DNA from 2 places in the Anoxybacillus sp. FSL W8-0104 genome. Region 1 is predicted to be linked to the other one. Evidence: a T-box and tRNA genes for the amino acid it is inferred to sense, from the RefSeq annotation. Region 1 holds a T-box; the other holds one or more tRNA genes.
The links. The T-box of region 1 lies ahead of serS (serine--tRNA ligase). A T-box ahead of a tRNA ligase gene usually reads a tRNA of that ligase, here a tRNA-Ser.
Positions count from the first base shown of each region.

Region 1 (3,386 bases):
TTTGCAGCAGGTGGTGTTGCGACACCAGCGGATGCAGCATTAATGATGCATTTAGGTGCTGATGGTGTATTTGTTGGTTCTGGTATTTTCAAATCAGAAAACCCTGAAAAATATGCACGTGCTATCGTAGAGGCGACAACTCATTATGAAGATTACGAATTAATTGCCCACTTATCAAAAGGATTAGGTGGAGCGATGAAAGGGATTGATATTTCTTCGTTGCTTCCTGAACAACGGATGCAAGAACGCGGATGGTAATGTAAAGGAGCAATGAATATGGTGAAAATAGGAGTATTAGGATTGCAAGGGGCCGTACGTGAACATGTACGGTCGATTGAAGCGTGTGGTGCAGAAGCGGTAGTGATTAAAAAGGTCGAGCAATTGACACAGATTGATGGTCTTATCATTCCAGGTGGGGAAAGTACGACGATGCGTCGTTTGATGGATAAATACGGCTTTATTGAACCGCTGAAGCAATTCGCAGGCGAAGGGAAGCCGATGTTTGGAACGTGTGCAGGCTTAATCATTTTAGCGAAAAAAATTGTTGGTTACGATGAGCCGCATCTCGGTTTAATGGATATTACGGTTGAACGCAACTCGTTCGGTCGCCAGCGTGAAAGCTTTGAAGCATCTTTATCTATTAAAGGAGTCGCGGATGACTTTATTGGTGTATTTATTCGAGCTCCGCACATTGTATCTGTAGGAGCCGATGTTGATGTGCTTGCGACATATGAGGATCGCATTGTCGCGGCAAGACAAGGACAATTTTTAGGATGTTCGTTTCATCCAGAATTAACAGACGACCATCGTATGACGCAATACTTTATCAACATGGTGAAAGAGACAAAAGAATAAACGGGTTGCATTTTGTTTAAACTTATAGTACATTATTTCCAAGAAAATGATATGAAGAAAAAGCGATGACAGGAACTAGTAGCAAGCCCTCTTCCTTTCAGAGAGCCGATGGTTGGTGTGAATCGGCAGGAATGACTTGTGAATCCATCCTGGAGCGAAATGCTGAACACGTCCAGTTAGTAAGCATTTCCGGTGAGAACCGTTATATTTCTCGAGTGGAAGACATATGTCTTCAACTAGGGTGGCAACGCGGGAATACTCTCGTCCCTTTCTTCTGGGACGGGAGTTTTTTATTTACTAAACAAATGTAAAGGAGGAATTGCGATGTTAGACTTACGATTTTTACGTGCCAATTTTGAAGAAGTAAAACAAAAACTTCAACATCGTGGTGAAGACTTAACTGATTTTGAACGATTCGAGCAGCTCGATCGCCGTCGTCGTGAGTTGATTGCACAAGCGGAGGAATTAAAAAATAAGCGCAATGATGTGTCACAACAAATTGCTTTATTAAAACGCGAGAAAAAAGACGCGGATCATCTCATTGCTGAAATGCGCCAGGTTGGTGATCGAATTAAAGTACTTGATGATGAATTGCGCGAAGTAGAACAACAGCTTGAAACATTGCTTTTATCCATTCCAAACATTCCACATGAATCTGTTCCGATTGGTGAATCAGAAGACGACAATGTGGAAATTCGCAAATGGGGTGAACCACGTTCATTTTCTTTTGAACCGAAACCACATTGGGAAATTGCTGATCAACTTGGTATTTTAGATTTTGAACGAGCAGCAAAGGTGACAGGAAGCCGATTTGTGTTTTATAAAGGTCTTGGAGCGCGCTTAGAACGTGCGTTAATTAACTTTATGTTAGATTTACATGTTGAACAACATGGATATGAAGAAGTTCTCCCGCCATACATCGTTAATCGGACAAGCATGACGGGAACGGGGCAACTTCCAAAGTTTGAAGAAGATGCGTTTCGTATTGAAAGTGAAGACTACTTTTTAATTCCAACAGCAGAAGTTCCTGTGACAAACTTACATCGCGATGAAATTTTATCAGCAGATGATTTGCCGATTAAATATGTTGCATATAGTGCATGTTTCCGTTCGGAAGCGGGATCAGCAGGAAGAGATACACGCGGATTAATTCGTCAACATCAGTTCAATAAGGTAGAGCTTGTGAAATTTGTAAAACCAGAAGATTCTTATGAAGAACTTGAAAAGTTAACGAATGATGCAGAGCGTGTTTTACAACTATTAGGTCTGCCATATCGTGTAATGAGCATGTGTACAGCTGATTTAGGTTTTACTGCAGCAAAAAAATATGACATTGAAGTATGGTTACCAAGCTACGGCACATACCGTGAAATTTCTTCTTGCAGCAATTTTGAAGCGTTTCAAGCTCGCCGCGCAAATATTCGTTTCCGTCGTGATCCAAAGGCGAAGCCAGAACATGTGCATACGCTAAACGGATCTGGTTTAGCCATCGGACGAACTGTTGCAGCGATTTTAGAAAATTACCAACAGGAAGATGGAACGGTAGTTATTCCAGAAGTACTTCGACCATACATGGGAGGAAAAGAAGTTATTTCATAGGGGGAGAAAGTTTGCCCCCCTTTTCTTTATAAAAAGTGTTGACATGTCGTGATGGTTATGATAATTTAATACATGTCGATACGGAGGAGTACCCAAGTCTGGCTGAAGGGGTCGGTCTTGAAAACCGAGAGGCGTCGAAAGGCGCGCGGGGGTTCGAATCCCTCCTCCTCCGCCATTATTCGAATATCCATAAACCACAGCGCATAAAATGGAGATTGTTTATCGGATAATTCGTTACATATCGTAACGAATTTTTGTTTTATGTGAAAAAATGAAAGGATGTCCCAAAAACAACTGGGAACATCCTTATTTTTTTAACTTGCGATACTGTTCAATCATGTATCCAATTTTTGCAACGATCGGCTCGATCGATTCGGCATCGCGAATAATGTCATATTCATTAATGTTAATACGCAAAACAGGACAAGCGTTAAAGCTATTGATCCATCTCTCATATCTTTCATACATTTCTTTCCAATATTCGGTTGGTGTCTGCTGTTCCATTGGACGACCGCGCTCACGAATGCGTTTAATAATTTCCTCAAAACTTCCTTCTAAGTAAATAAGCAGATCAGGATGAGGGAAATACGGAGTCATGACCATTGCTTCAAATAAACTCGTATACGTCTCGTAGTCAACTTTCGACATCGTTCCTTTTTCGAAATGCATCTTTGCAAAAATACCTGTATCTTCGTAAATGGAGCGATCTTGGACAAATCCTCCTCCGTATTCAAAAATACGCTTTTGTTCTTTGAATCGTTCAGCGAGAAAGTAAATTTGAAGGTGAAAGCTCCAACGTTTAAAATCAGCGTAAAATTTATCTAAATAAGGATTTGTATCTACTTTTTCAAAAGAAGTGCGAAATTGAAGCGCATCAGCTAACGCTTTTGTCATCGTTGATTTTCCGACACCGACCGTTCCAGCAATGGTAA
Region 1 is NZ_JBBOQU010000001.1:19,854-23,239, forward strand. Features, by position in the region: gene pdxS (pyridoxal 5'-phosphate synthase lyase subunit PdxS) at 1-258, shown strand, start outside; gene pdxT (pyridoxal 5'-phosphate synthase glutaminase subunit PdxT) at 277-855, shown strand; T-box leader at 912-1,127, shown strand; gene serS (serine--tRNA ligase) at 1,180-2,454, shown strand; tRNA gene NST18_RS00095 (tRNA-Ser) at 2,537-2,629, shown strand; gene NST18_RS00100 (deoxynucleoside kinase) at 2,761-3,386, opposite strand, start outside.

Region 2 (3,386 bases), 410 kb from region 1:
TCTAAATTTTCTGGAACAACAATCATCCATACTCCTTGATCGTTTATTTTTGTTAATTCATGCTCCTCTCCGTTCCAATCGTTAAATGTCCCAACAAGCCGAACTTTTTTGGCATGTGGGGCCCATACACAAAAACGCGTTTCCGTTCTCCCGTCTCGTTTCACAAGATGTGCACCGAATAAATGATAGCTTTCATAAAACGTTCCTTCGTGAAATAAATGCAACTGCAAATCGGTTGGACTCATCGTTAGCAAATGTTCATCCTTCCTTTCCTAAAGGGATACAAAATCACTCCGTACTGATATATTACACTACGCCATGTAAAATTCCTGTAAGAAAATTAAGATATTTCTCGACAATGTTCAACAAATCACATGCTAAATGTGGCGAAATGAAAAATCAATACGAACGTCCATAAAATTGTCGTTTGATTATCAAATGATAATTATATATAATATTTTATAGTAATTATTTTTTATATTTTTTTATATTTATTATAAATAATAAAGGGGTGTTTATATGTACGATTTTCATCATTTGCCACATATAAAAGTGCAGACAACATCAAAAAAAGCACTTTGGACGACATTATTATTAACCGCTTTTTTCACGATTGTGGAAGTCATAGGGGGCATTTTATCAAATTCCCTTGCTTTATTGTCAGACTCAGCACACATGGCGTCCGATGTGATTGCATTAGGGTTAAGTATGATTGCTCTTTATTTAGCTTCTCGTCCGCCAAATAAAAAATTTACATTTGGTTATTTACGGTTTGAAATTATCGCCTCATTTTTGAATGGGCTTGCACTTGTCGTTATTGCGGTGGGGATTTTTGTCGAAGGAATCCGTCGTTTCATTCATCCCGAATCCATTCAATTTTCCTTCATGTTAACGATCGCAACAATCGGATTTATCGTTAATCTTGTGTTAACAATCGTTTTAAGCCGGAGCATGAAAGAAGAAGAAAATTTAAATGTAAAAAGCGCTTTATGGCATTTCATTGGCGATTTGCTCAGTTCCATTGGTGTCATCATTTCAGCAATTTTGATTTACTTTACAAAACTATATATTTTCGATCCACTGATCAGCATAGTCATTGGGGCAATTATTTTTATAGGTGGGGCAAAAATTGTCCGTGAGTCGTACTTTATTCTGATGGACGCTGTTCCACATCAATTTGATATCGAACGCATTCGTTCTGATATTCTTTCTATCGAAGGAGTAGAAGATGTGCATGAATTGCATATTTGGGCCATTTCGACTGATCATTATTCCCTTACTACACACGTTCTCATTAACGAACATATCGAACCATTTCGCATCGTTTTAGCCATTAATGAAATGTTAAAAGAACGATATAATCTCTCACATGTCACAGTTCAAGTCGAACATCCATCTATTCACCCACATGGTGAATACGGGAAACAATTTTTAGACAAAAAATAAATTTGAGCAAAATGTAAAAAGGACATCCCATATCAATTATGAGATGTCCCTTTTTCTAGTGACCCGTACGGGATTCGAACCCGTGTTACCGCCGTGAAAGGGCGGTGTCTTAACCACTTGACCAACGGGCCATATGTGGCAATGGCGGAGAAGGCGGGATTTGAACCCGCGCGCCGCAAAACGCGACCTAACGGTTTAGCAAACCGTCCCCTTCAGCCACTTGGGTACTTCTCCAAATGGCTCCGCAGGTAGGATTCGAACCTACGACCGCTCGGTTAACAGCCGAGTGCTCTACCACTGAGCTACTGCGGAACGAAAATAAAGATTATAATGGGCCTAAGTGGACTTGAACCACCGACCTCACGCTTATCAGGCGTGCGCTCTAACCAGCTGAGCTATAGGCCCATGTAAGCGGGTGATGGGAATCGAACCCACGACATCAGCTTGGAAGGCTGAGGTTTTACCACTAAACTACACCCGCACGTCGAATTTTATAATAAGCAACACTCATCACGCTCAGTCATGCCTCTTCCTCTACTAGCATATTCAAAGATGATGGATGCGTCGAGGCAACTCGTGGTTTACTCGACGAAGCGTCGCTCGTGGCTGAGGTTTTACCACTAAACTACACCCGCATATTTGAATTTGCAAATGTTATGGGGCGACTAGTGGGAATCGAACCCACGAATGCCAGAGCCACAATCTGGTGCGTTAACCACTTCGCCATAGCCGCCACAATGATGCCGGCTGCAGGACTTGAACCCGCAACCTACTGATTACAAGTCAGTTGCTCTACCAATTGAGCTAAGCCGGCATAATATAAAGCGATATGAAACTGTATATGGCGGAGGAGGAGGGATTCGAACCCCCGCGCGCCTTTCGACGCCTCTCGGTTTTCAAGACCGACCCCTTCAGCCAGACTTGGGTACTCCTCCGTATAATATAACATGGTGGACCTTGTAGGACTCGAACCTACGACCGGACGGTTATGAGCCGTCTGCTCTAACCAGCTGAGCTAAAGGTCCTAAGCTAGTAGCGGCGGAGGGAATCGAACCCCCGACCTTACGGGTATGAACCGTACGCTCTAGCCAGCTGAGCTACGCCGCCATTATAAATATATGGTGGAGCCTATCGGGATCGAACCGATGACCTCCTGCGTGCAAAGCAGGCGCTCTCCCAGCTGAGCTAAGACCCCTTGAAAATGGTCGGGAAGACAGGATTCGAACCTGCGACCCCATGGTCCCAAACCATGTGCTCTACCAAGCTGAGCTACTTCCCGTCCTCATAATGATATAAACATGGCGCGCCCGAGAGGATTCGAACCCCTAACCTTCTGATCCGTAGTCAGATGCTCTATCCAATTGAGCTACGGGCGCATATGAAGTGCCGAGAGCCGGACTCGAACCGGCACGGTGTCACCTACCGCAGGATTTTAAGTCCTGTGCGTCTGCCAATTCCGCCACCCCGGCATGGCATATTGGAGCGGAAGACGGGACTCGAACCCGCGACCCCCACCTTGGCAAGGTGGTGTTCTACCACTGAACTACTTCCGCATTATGCGGGTGGAGGGACTTGAACCCCCACGCCAGAGGCGCCAGATCCTAAGTCTGGTGCGTCTGCCAATTCCGCCACACCCGCATCATGGTGAGCCATGGAGGACTCGAACCTCCGACCCTCTGATTAAAAGTCAGATGCTCTACCTACTGAGCTAATGGCTCAAAAACAATCTGGTGCCGGCTGCAGGACTTGAACCCGCAACCTACTGATTACAAGTCAGTTGCTCTACCAATTGAGCTAAGCCGGCACACTATATATTCATACGAAACTGACATGATTCAAAATGGTGGCTCGGGACGGAATCGAACCGCCGACACAAGGATTTTCAGTCCTTTGCTCTACCGACTGAGCTACCGAGCCATACATGGCGGTCCCGACGGGAC
Region 2 is NZ_JBBOQU010000001.1:427,970-431,355, reverse strand. Features, by position in the region: gene glgB (1,4-alpha-glucan branching enzyme) at 1-245, opposite strand, end outside; gene NST18_RS02450 (cation diffusion facilitator family transporter) at 520-1,446, shown strand; tRNA gene NST18_RS02445 (tRNA-Glu) at 1,506-1,577, opposite strand; tRNA gene NST18_RS02440 (tRNA-Ser) at 1,589-1,680, opposite strand; tRNA gene NST18_RS02435 (tRNA-Asn) at 1,684-1,758, opposite strand; tRNA gene NST18_RS02430 (tRNA-Ile) at 1,778-1,851, opposite strand; tRNA gene NST18_RS02425 (tRNA-Gly) at 1,857-1,927, opposite strand; tRNA gene NST18_RS02420 (tRNA-His) at 2,104-2,179, opposite strand; tRNA gene NST18_RS02415 (tRNA-Thr) at 2,188-2,260, opposite strand; tRNA gene NST18_RS02410 (tRNA-Ser) at 2,289-2,381, opposite strand; tRNA gene NST18_RS02405 (tRNA-Ile) at 2,395-2,471, opposite strand; tRNA gene NST18_RS02400 (tRNA-Met) at 2,480-2,553, opposite strand; tRNA gene NST18_RS02395 (tRNA-Ala) at 2,566-2,641, opposite strand; tRNA gene NST18_RS02390 (tRNA-Pro) at 2,649-2,725, opposite strand; tRNA gene NST18_RS02385 (tRNA-Arg) at 2,746-2,822, opposite strand; tRNA gene NST18_RS02380 (tRNA-Leu) at 2,831-2,915, opposite strand; tRNA gene NST18_RS02375 (tRNA-Gly) at 2,925-2,999, opposite strand; tRNA gene NST18_RS02370 (tRNA-Leu) at 3,004-3,084, opposite strand; tRNA gene NST18_RS02365 (tRNA-Lys) at 3,089-3,164, opposite strand; tRNA gene NST18_RS02360 (tRNA-Thr) at 3,175-3,250, opposite strand; tRNA gene NST18_RS02355 (tRNA-Phe) at 3,288-3,363, opposite strand; tRNA gene NST18_RS02350 (tRNA-Asp) at 3,369-3,386, opposite strand, start outside.
Region 2: it has a tRNA-Ser gene. The T-box ahead of serS (serine--tRNA ligase) is inferred to sense a tRNA for this amino acid. The anticodon was not compared.